2 regions of the Streptomyces sp. NPDC059524 genome follow, and region 1 is predicted to be linked to the other one. Evidence: riboswitches for the same ligand, from Rfam matches in the RefSeq annotation. Region 1 holds a riboswitch; the other holds the start of a gene.

Region 1 (4,118 bases):
CACCCTGGAGGCCGCCGCCGGCTCCGCCGGTCTGTCCCCGGCCCATCTGTCCCGCCTGGAGACCGGGCAGCGCCAGCCCTCGCTGCCGATGCTGCTCGGACTCGCCCGGATCTACGGCACCACGGTCTCCGAGCTGCTCGGTGAGACCCCGGCCGACCGCGACGCCGTCGTCCGGTCCGCCGCCATGGAGCCCACCGAGGCCGGCGGCTGGACCTACTTCCAGGCCGGTTCCCCCGGCCGCGCCATGCAGTCGCTGCGCGTCCACGTCCCGTACGGGACCCAGGGCGACATCGTGCGGGTGCACCCGGGGGAGGAGTGGCTGTACGTCCTGGAGGGGCGGCTCAAGCTGCGCCTCGGCGACACCTCGTACCGCCTGGAGCCGGGCGACAGTGCCCACTTCGACTCGCTCACCCCGCACCGCATCGCCGCGGCGGACCGGTCCGGGGCTGAGCTGCTCTTCGTCCACACCCTGCTGCAGAGTCCGACCGCCGCCCTGTGCCTCGGCCCGGCGTCGGCTCCGATCCGAGAGGTCTGAGAGGCCCGACATGAGTGACGCGACCGAGCCCACCGACGCCCCCAAGCCCGCCGCCCGCAACATCGAGGACAAGATGCCGCGCGGCATCCTGGTGCGCGTCCTCCTCTACGTCTTCGCGGGGCACGCCTTCGCCGGGTTCATCTACCTGCTCTTCACCCTGGGCGCGAACCGGTAGCCGCAGCCGTCAGACGAGCAGGCGCTCGCGCAGCCGGTCCCGGTCGGCCGCGGTGAGCCCGAGACCCTCCGCGAAGTAGCGCTCCGTGCCGCCCCAGTGCTGCTCGATGGTCTCGAAGGCGGCGCGCAGGTACTCGGCGCGCGCGTCGAACAGCGGGCTGAGCAGCTCCATGACCTCGGGGGAGTAGGCGTCCGGGGACGTGGAGCTGCGGTGCACCTTGTAGCGGCGGTGCTTCGCGTTCGACTCCAGGTAGTCCGCCTCGATGGCCTCGCGCTCGACGCCGACCGCGAGCAGTGTCACGGCGATCGACAGACCGGCCCGGTCCTTGCCCGCCGCACAGTGCATCAGCGCGGGCACGCTGTCCTCGGCGACGGCGCGCAGCACCCGGCCGTGCTCGGCCGTGCGGTCCGTGATGATCGACCGGTACGAGTTGATCATGCGGTCCGCGGCGCGGCCCCCGGAGAGGAGCGACCGGAGCTGGTCCATGTCGCCGTCGCGGACCATCTTCCAGAACTCGGAGCCGTCCGCCGGGTCGGACAGCGGCAGGTTCACATTGCGCACGCCGGGCAGCGCGACGTCCGCGCCCTCCAGCTTCTGGTCCGCCGCGTTGCGGAAGTCGAAGATCGTGTGCAGGCCGAGCCCGGAGAGGAACGCCGCGTCCTCGGCCGTGGCGTGGGCGAGGTGTCCGCTGCGGAAAAGCACGCCGGGGCGCACGCGCCGGCCGTCCACGGTGGGGAGGCCGCCCACGTCGCGGAAGTTGCGCACTCCGGTCAGCTCGGGCTCGGTGGACGGGGCGTGCTGCGTCACGGGTGCTCCTCCCGGTCGGGTCACCGGCGCTGCTCGCCGGCGGGCGCGCTCCCGACGATACGACATGGATTTAGAGGGCAACCATGTGTCCGTTTTGGCCTATACGTCATTAACTGTCCGCAGATTTGCGGACGTTGTCGCCCGTCGCGTGAGCAGCGTCATATCCGTGACGGTCCGTGGCGGATCTTCCGGACGGCTTTCCCGGGAATTCCTTAGGGTAAGGCGCCGGTAAAGCGGGCGGGATAGACGCAGGGTGACGCAGGAAAGGCGTGAACGATCAAGAAAAGGCAGGTCAGAGGGAATTCGGAACTTGTCGCTTCGTTTCCTGCTGCCCTACGGTCACGTCTCATTCCGGTCGGAACGCCTAGTCCTGCCGCCGCCCGGATTCCTCACTACGACCCGTGACGGCAGGAGCGGGGGACCCACAGGCAAGAACGCCGCCCGGGAATTCCCCACAGCGGCTCGGGGTGAAGTCGTGTCCCTGTCAGGAATGGCAAGGGTGCGGCCGGACATCTCCCGTCCGAACCCGACAGCTCACCTCGCAGGCGACGGAGAGGAATCTCGTCATGCCCGCACAGGGTAAGCACCGCCGCCCGAAGTCCTTCCGTCTCGGCCGCGCCGCCGCCGTCGCCACCGTCGGTGGTGCCGCGCTCGCGCTGCCGCTGATCGGCGCCACCGGTGCGCAGGCCGCCACCGCCCAGACCTACACGGTCAAGGCCGGCGACACGCTCTCCAAGATCGCCAAGGCGGAGAACGTCGAGGGCGGCTGGAAGAAGCTCTACGCGGACAACAAGTCCGTGATCGGCTCCGACGCCGGCCTGATCAAGCCCGGCGAGAAGCTCACCCTCGGCGGCGCCGCGAAGACCACGGCCACCCAGGCGAGCACCTCCACCGCCGCCTACGTGAAGCCGGTCGACGCCACCGAGGGCACGCCGTACCACCAGAACGGCAGCATGTGGTCCAGCGGCTACCACACCGGCACCGACTTCGTCGTGCCCACCGGCACCCCGATCAAGGCCATCGCCGCGGGCACCGTCGTCTCCGCCGGCAACGGCGGCGCGTACGGCAACCAGGTCGTCATCCAGCACGCCGACGGCCACTACTCGCAGTACGCCCACCTGTCGCAGCTCGGCGTCTCGGCCGGCCAGGCCGTCTCCGCCGGCACGCAGATCGGCCTCTCCGGCGCGACCGGCAACGTGACCGGCCCGCACCTGCACTTCGAGATCCGCACCACCCCGAACTACGGCTCGGACGTCGACCCGGTCGCGTACCTGCGCGCGCACGGCGTCTCCATCTGACCCACGCGCATGATCCACACTCGGCGCCCGGATATTCCCCGGGCGCCGAGTGCTGTATCTCACCACTCGTCAACCCCTGGCTACGGTCGCGTAGGTCACAGGTCAGGGTGAAGGATGTGTGGTCGTGGCAAACGAATCGAGATCACTCAGCGGCGGCACGATTCGGTCCTATGCGGCGGTGGGGGACAGCTTCACCGAAGGCGTCGGGGACCCCGGGCCCGACGGCAGCTTCGTGGGCTGGGCCGACCGGCTCGCCGTCCTCCTCGACGACCGGGTCCCCGAGGACACGTTCCAGTACGCGAACCTGGCCGTGCGCGGCAAGCTCATCGACCAGATCGTCGAGCACCAGCTCCCCAAGGCCCTGGAGCTCGCCCCCGACCTGGTGAGCCTGGTCGCCGGCGGCAACGACATCATCCGTCCCGGCACCGACCCGGACGACGTGGCCGAGCGCTTCGAGAAGGCCGTGGCCCGGCTTTCCGAGGCCGCCGGGACCGTCCTCGTCGCCACCGGCTTCGACACCCGCGACGTGGCCGTCCTCAAGCATCTGCGCGGCAAGATCGCCACGTACAACATGCACGTGCGCGCCATCGCCGACCGGTACGGCTGCCCGGTGCTCGACCTGTGGTCCCTGCGCTCCGTGCAGGACCGCCGGGCCTGGGACGACGACCGGCTGCACCTCTCGCCCGAGGGGCACACCCGCGTCGCCCTGCGCGCCGGGCAGGTCCTCGGCGTGGACGTGCCCGCCGACCCCGAGCAGGCCTGGCCCCCGCTGCCGCCCCGCGGCACCTTCGAGGTGCGGCGCGACGACATCCACTGGGCCCGCGAGTTCCTCGTGCCCTGGATCGGCCGCCGTCTGCGCGGCGAGTCCTCCGGCGATCGCGTCGAGGCCAAGGGCATCCTCGACCCGCACGCCATCAAGGCCCACCTGGAGTCGGCTTCCTGACCCTGCGAGGTCCCGGACCTCTGCCGGCCGGGTCAGCGCGCCCGGCGTCGCGCCGCGACGGCGAGCAGCACGACGGGTGCCATGGCGACCAGCCGGCAGAGGTCCGAGACGAACCACGGTGCGCCGAGGGCTCGGGGGAGCCAGAGCAGGAAGAAAGCCCAGCCGAGCATGAACGGCAGGAGGACGCGGTACAGGCCGTGCCTGACGCGGGCCTCGGGCGGCCCGTCGGGTTGAGTGCGCAGCCCGACCGCTGCCGTGATCAGGAAGGCGGCGCCCGCGCCGCTGATTGCCCACTCCGCCCAGCCCCAGTTCAATGCTCCCCCTGACGTGAGCCGTGACGGCCCCCTGGGCCCGCCTCGG
Region 2 (4,118 bases), on a different contig from region 1:
CGCGGGCCGCGCCGACGAGCTGTGCCGCTACGCCGTCCTCTTCGGCGACCCGCAGCTCGCCCTCACGGCCGTGCAGCGCGTCCTCGAGGTGAGCGCCGAGGAGGTCCAGGAGGTCGCCAAGGCCCGCCTGCGCCCCGACAACCGCTCGGTCCTCGTCTACGAGCCCACGGCGGCCGAGGACACCGACGAATCCGACGAGAGCGACCAGAGCGACGAGGAGGCGGGCCGGTGACCGAGCAGCTCGCGACCATGGACTTCCACCCCCGGCCGCAAGCGGGCGACGCCAAGCCGTGGGCCTTCCCGGCCCCGCAGCGCGGCGCGCTCGGCAACGGCCTCACGGTGCTGCGCTGCCATCGCCCCGGCCAGCAGGTCGTCGCCGTCGAGATCAACCTGGACGCACCGCTGGACGCCGAGCCCGAGGGTCTCGACGGCGTCGCCACGATCATGGCGCGCGCCTTCTCCGAGGGCACGGACAAGCACTCGGCGGAGGAGTTCGCGGCGGAACTGGAGCGCTGTGGCGCCACCTTGGACGCGCACGCCGACCACCCCGGCGTCCGCGTCTCCCTGGAGGTGCCCGTCTCCCGCCTCCCGAAGGCCCTCGGCCTGCTGGCGGACGCCCTGCGCGCCCCCGCCTTCGCCGACAGCGAGGTCGAGCGCCTGGTGCGCAACCGCCTGGACGAGATCCCGCACGAGAGCGCCAACCCGGCCCGCCGTGCCGCCAAGGAGCTCTCCAAGCAGCTGTTCCCCGCCACGTCGCGCATGTCGCGCCCGCGGCAGGGCAGCGAGGAGACCGTCGCCGGCATCGACGCGGCGGCCGTGCGCGCCTTCTACGAGCAGCACGTCCGCCCGGCCACCGCCACCGCCGTCGTGGTGGGCGACCTCTCGGGCGTCGACCTCGACACCCTCCTGAAGGACACGCTCGGCGCCTGGACCGGTGACACGACGCAGCCGCGCCCCGTCCCGCCGGTCACCGCCGACGACACCGGACGCGTCGTCATCGTCGACCGCCCCGGAGCCGTCCAGACGCAGCTGCTCATCGGCCGCATCGGCCCCGACAAGCACGACCGCGTGTGGGCCGCCCAGATCCTCGGCACGTACTGCCTGGGCGGCACGCTGACCTCCCGTCTGGACCGGGTGCTGCGCGAGGAGAAGGGCTACACCTACGGAGTGCGCTCCTTCGCCCAGGTGCTGCGCTCCACGGCGGACGGCACCGGGGCCGCGATGCTCGCCATCAGCGGTTCCGTCGACACGCCGAACACCGGACCGGCGCTCGACGACCTGTGGAAGGTGCTGCGCAAGCTGGCCGCCGAGGGACTGACGGACGCCGAACGGGACACGGCGGTGCAGAACTTGGTGGGTGTGGCCCCGCTGAAGTTCGAGACCGCGTCCGCCGTCGCGGGCACGCTCGCCGACCAGGACGAGCAGCAGCTGCCCGAGGACTTCCAGGCCCAGCTGTACCGCCAACTGGCCGCCACGGGCACCGTGGAGGCCACCGCGGCCGTCGTGAGCGCCTTCCCGGCGGACCGCCTGGTGACGATCCTCGTGGGCGACGCCGCGCAGATCGAGGAGCCCGTCAAGGCCCTCGGCATCGGCGAGGTGACGGTCGTCGCCGGCTGACGCCACCACATGACCGTCGTCGCCGGCCGACGACGCCACGCCAGGGCGGCACCGCCCGAAACGGGACGAAGCCCCGGAAGCCACACAGGCCTCCGGGGCTTCGTGGCGTCACTCACGTTTCCCGTGAACGCTGTTCGGTTCGCCCGACGCGCCACCGTGCGTCGCAAATGCCCGAATTGATGTAGAGGTTGCCTGTGTGCCCTGTGGCATGCGCTACAAAAGCCGGGATCCGTTTGTTGATTGAAAGATGTCCCGCTTAGCGTCGGTCCGGCTGTTCGCCACGTATGAGCCGCGCCCGCGGCCCCGGACAGTCATCGCCGAGTCCCCCACGGCGCGAGCCAGGGGAGCCGGGGACCCACCGCAGTCCCTGGGGTGAATCGGACGCTCTTCCCGTACGGGGAGGGGGCCCGTAGGAGACCTTCCTGCTCCGAACCCGTCAGCTAACCCGGTAGGCGAGAGGGAAGGAAAGGATCAGCCACTCCATGGCGTTCACCCGTGCCACCGGGAAGCATCGTCGTCCGAGCCGCCTCACGCGCACCACGGCGCAGGTCGCCGGCGTCGCGGCGCTCACCACGACCGGTGTCATCGGAGGCCTCGCCGCCCCCGCTCTCGCCGCCGACACCGCCGCGCCCGCCGACCAGAACGGTCTGACGCAGGCCATCGCGATCGGCGACACCCTGGCCGCCCAGATCGACGCCCAGGCGACCGCCCAGAAGAAGGCCGCCGAAGAGGCCGCCGCGCAGAAGAAGGCCGAGGCCGAGGCCAAGCGCCGCGCCGAGGAAGCCCGCCGTGAGGCCGCCGAGAAGGCGGCCAAGGAGCGCGAGGCCAAGGAGCGTGCCGCCCGCGCGGCCGAGCGCAAGCGCCTCAACACCTACGTGGCGCCCATCTCCGGCTCGTACGTCTCGACCGCCTACAAGGCGTCCAGCGGCCTGTGGTCCTCCGGCAGTCACACCGGCATCGACTTCCACGCCGCCAGCGGCACGACCGTCCACGCGGTCGGCTCGGGCACCGTCGTGGAGGCCGGCTGGGGCGGCGCCTACGGCAACAACATCGTGATCAAGATGAACGACGGCACGTACACCCAGTACGGCCACCTGTCGTCGATCGGTGTCTCCGTCGGCCAGAGCGTGACGCCCGGTCAGCAGATAGGCCTCTCCGGCGCCACCGGCAACGTGACCGGCCCGCACCTCCACTTCGAGGCCCGCACGACGCCCGAGTACGGCTCGGACATCGACCCCGTCGCGTACCTCCGCTCGCACGGCGTGGGCATCTGAGGCGTCCGACCCGACGCCCGCAGCACGCACCGCAGGAAAGCCCCGGCCGACCGCCGGGGCTTTCGCGTTCCCGCATCCCGCCGATCCCGCGCCCAGTCCCCGCTGTCCAAAAAATATCCCTCGATTCCAAGCTCCCGTCGGAAATTCGAGCGCGGTGGAATAGAGTCACTGGACGAGCGCGCGGAAATCGGTGCCGATCGCGCTTTTCAGGGGCGCCCGCTCTCCGTCATGCGCGGGGATCGGGCGGAGAGCAAGGCGGAGGTCGGGGCATGCGCATTCCCGCGCACTCGGTATGCACGGCGATCCGCGACGACATCGTCGCGGGCGTGTACGAGCGCGGCAGCAGACTCACCGAGGAACTGCTCGCGCGCCGCTACGGAGTCTCGCGCGTGCCGGTCCGTGAGGCGCTGCGCACCCTGGAGGCGGAGGGCTTCGTCGTCACGCGCAGGCACGCGGGCGCGTGCGTGGCCGAGCCCACCGAGCAGGAGGCGGCCGATCTCCTGGAGATCCGCATGCTCCTCGAACCGCTCGGCGCCGCCCGCGCCGCGCAGCGCCGCACGGACGCCCACCTCAAGGTGCTGCGGGGCCTGGTCAGGCTGGGGCAGGAGCGCTCGAAGGAAGGGGGCGGCGAGGATCTGCGGCCCCTGGGCGCCTGGTTCCACGAGACGCTCGCCCAGGCCTCCGCCAGCCCCGGCCTCATCACCCTGCTCACCCAGGTCCGGCACAAGATCGCGTGGATGTACGCGGTCGAGATCCCCGAGCGGCCCGTCGAGTCCTGGGCCGAGCACGGCGCGGTCGTCGACGCGGTGGCCCGTCGCGACGTCGAGCGCGCCCGCACCCTGACGGCCGCGCACATCGCACGCGAGGCGACCGTCCACCGGCTGCGCGTGCCCCGCGCGGGCGAGCGTGTGAGGACTTCGCAACATGCCGTCAACACGACCGGGCTCCACCATTAACACGGCCGCCGTATACAAAGACGTACGGCATTCATGGAATGGCCCGCCCGGAGTTTTCCCTGCCTGAATTCATTCAGGGAATTTCCGCGTCGGGTCTTTCGGTGATGAATTGCGCTCGCCGTCCCAGGTGTGGAAGCAGGAATACGTCCGGGAAATGCGGAACCGCGCGCCCCCGAAGGGAACGCGCGGTTCTGACGCCGAACGCCGTGGAGTCGGCGCTCAGCGATTTCAGACGGTCTCGGGAAGCTCGTCGAGGCCCTCGGCGACCAGC

The links. Region 1 has a riboswitch for cyclic di-AMP ahead of ACFW9D_RS13245 (LysM peptidoglycan-binding domain-containing M23 family metallopeptidase). Riboswitches for the same ligand answer to the same signal wherever they lie in the genome.
Positions count from the first base shown of each region.
Region 2: linked by a shared signal. The riboswitch ahead of ACFW9D_RS04700 (M23 family metallopeptidase) and the one ahead of ACFW9D_RS13245 (LysM peptidoglycan-binding domain-containing M23 family metallopeptidase) in region 1 are both predicted to bind cyclic di-AMP.

Region 1 is NZ_JBHYTK010000036.1:7,537-11,654, reverse strand. It holds gene ACFW9D_RS13260 (helix-turn-helix domain-containing protein) at 1-535, shown strand, start outside; gene ACFW9D_RS13255 (DUF6126 family protein) at 546-710, shown strand; gene ACFW9D_RS13250 (tyrosine-protein phosphatase) at 720-1,517, opposite strand; cyclic di-AMP (ydaO/yuaA leader) riboswitch at 1,898-2,078, shown strand; gene ACFW9D_RS13245 (LysM peptidoglycan-binding domain-containing M23 family metallopeptidase) at 2,084-2,815, shown strand; gene ACFW9D_RS13240 (SGNH/GDSL hydrolase family protein) at 2,940-3,758, shown strand; gene ACFW9D_RS13235 (hypothetical protein) at 3,791-4,072, opposite strand.
Region 2 is NZ_JBHYTK010000010.1:29,149-33,266, reverse strand. It holds gene ACFW9D_RS04710 (pitrilysin family protein) at 1-232, shown strand, start outside; gene ACFW9D_RS04705 (M16 family metallopeptidase) at 250-1,617, shown strand; cyclic di-AMP (ydaO/yuaA leader) riboswitch at 1,923-2,087, shown strand; gene ACFW9D_RS04700 (M23 family metallopeptidase) at 2,100-2,891, shown strand; gene ACFW9D_RS04695 (GntR family transcriptional regulator) at 3,161-3,847, shown strand; gene ACFW9D_RS04690 (HPr family phosphocarrier protein) at 4,076-4,118, opposite strand, start outside.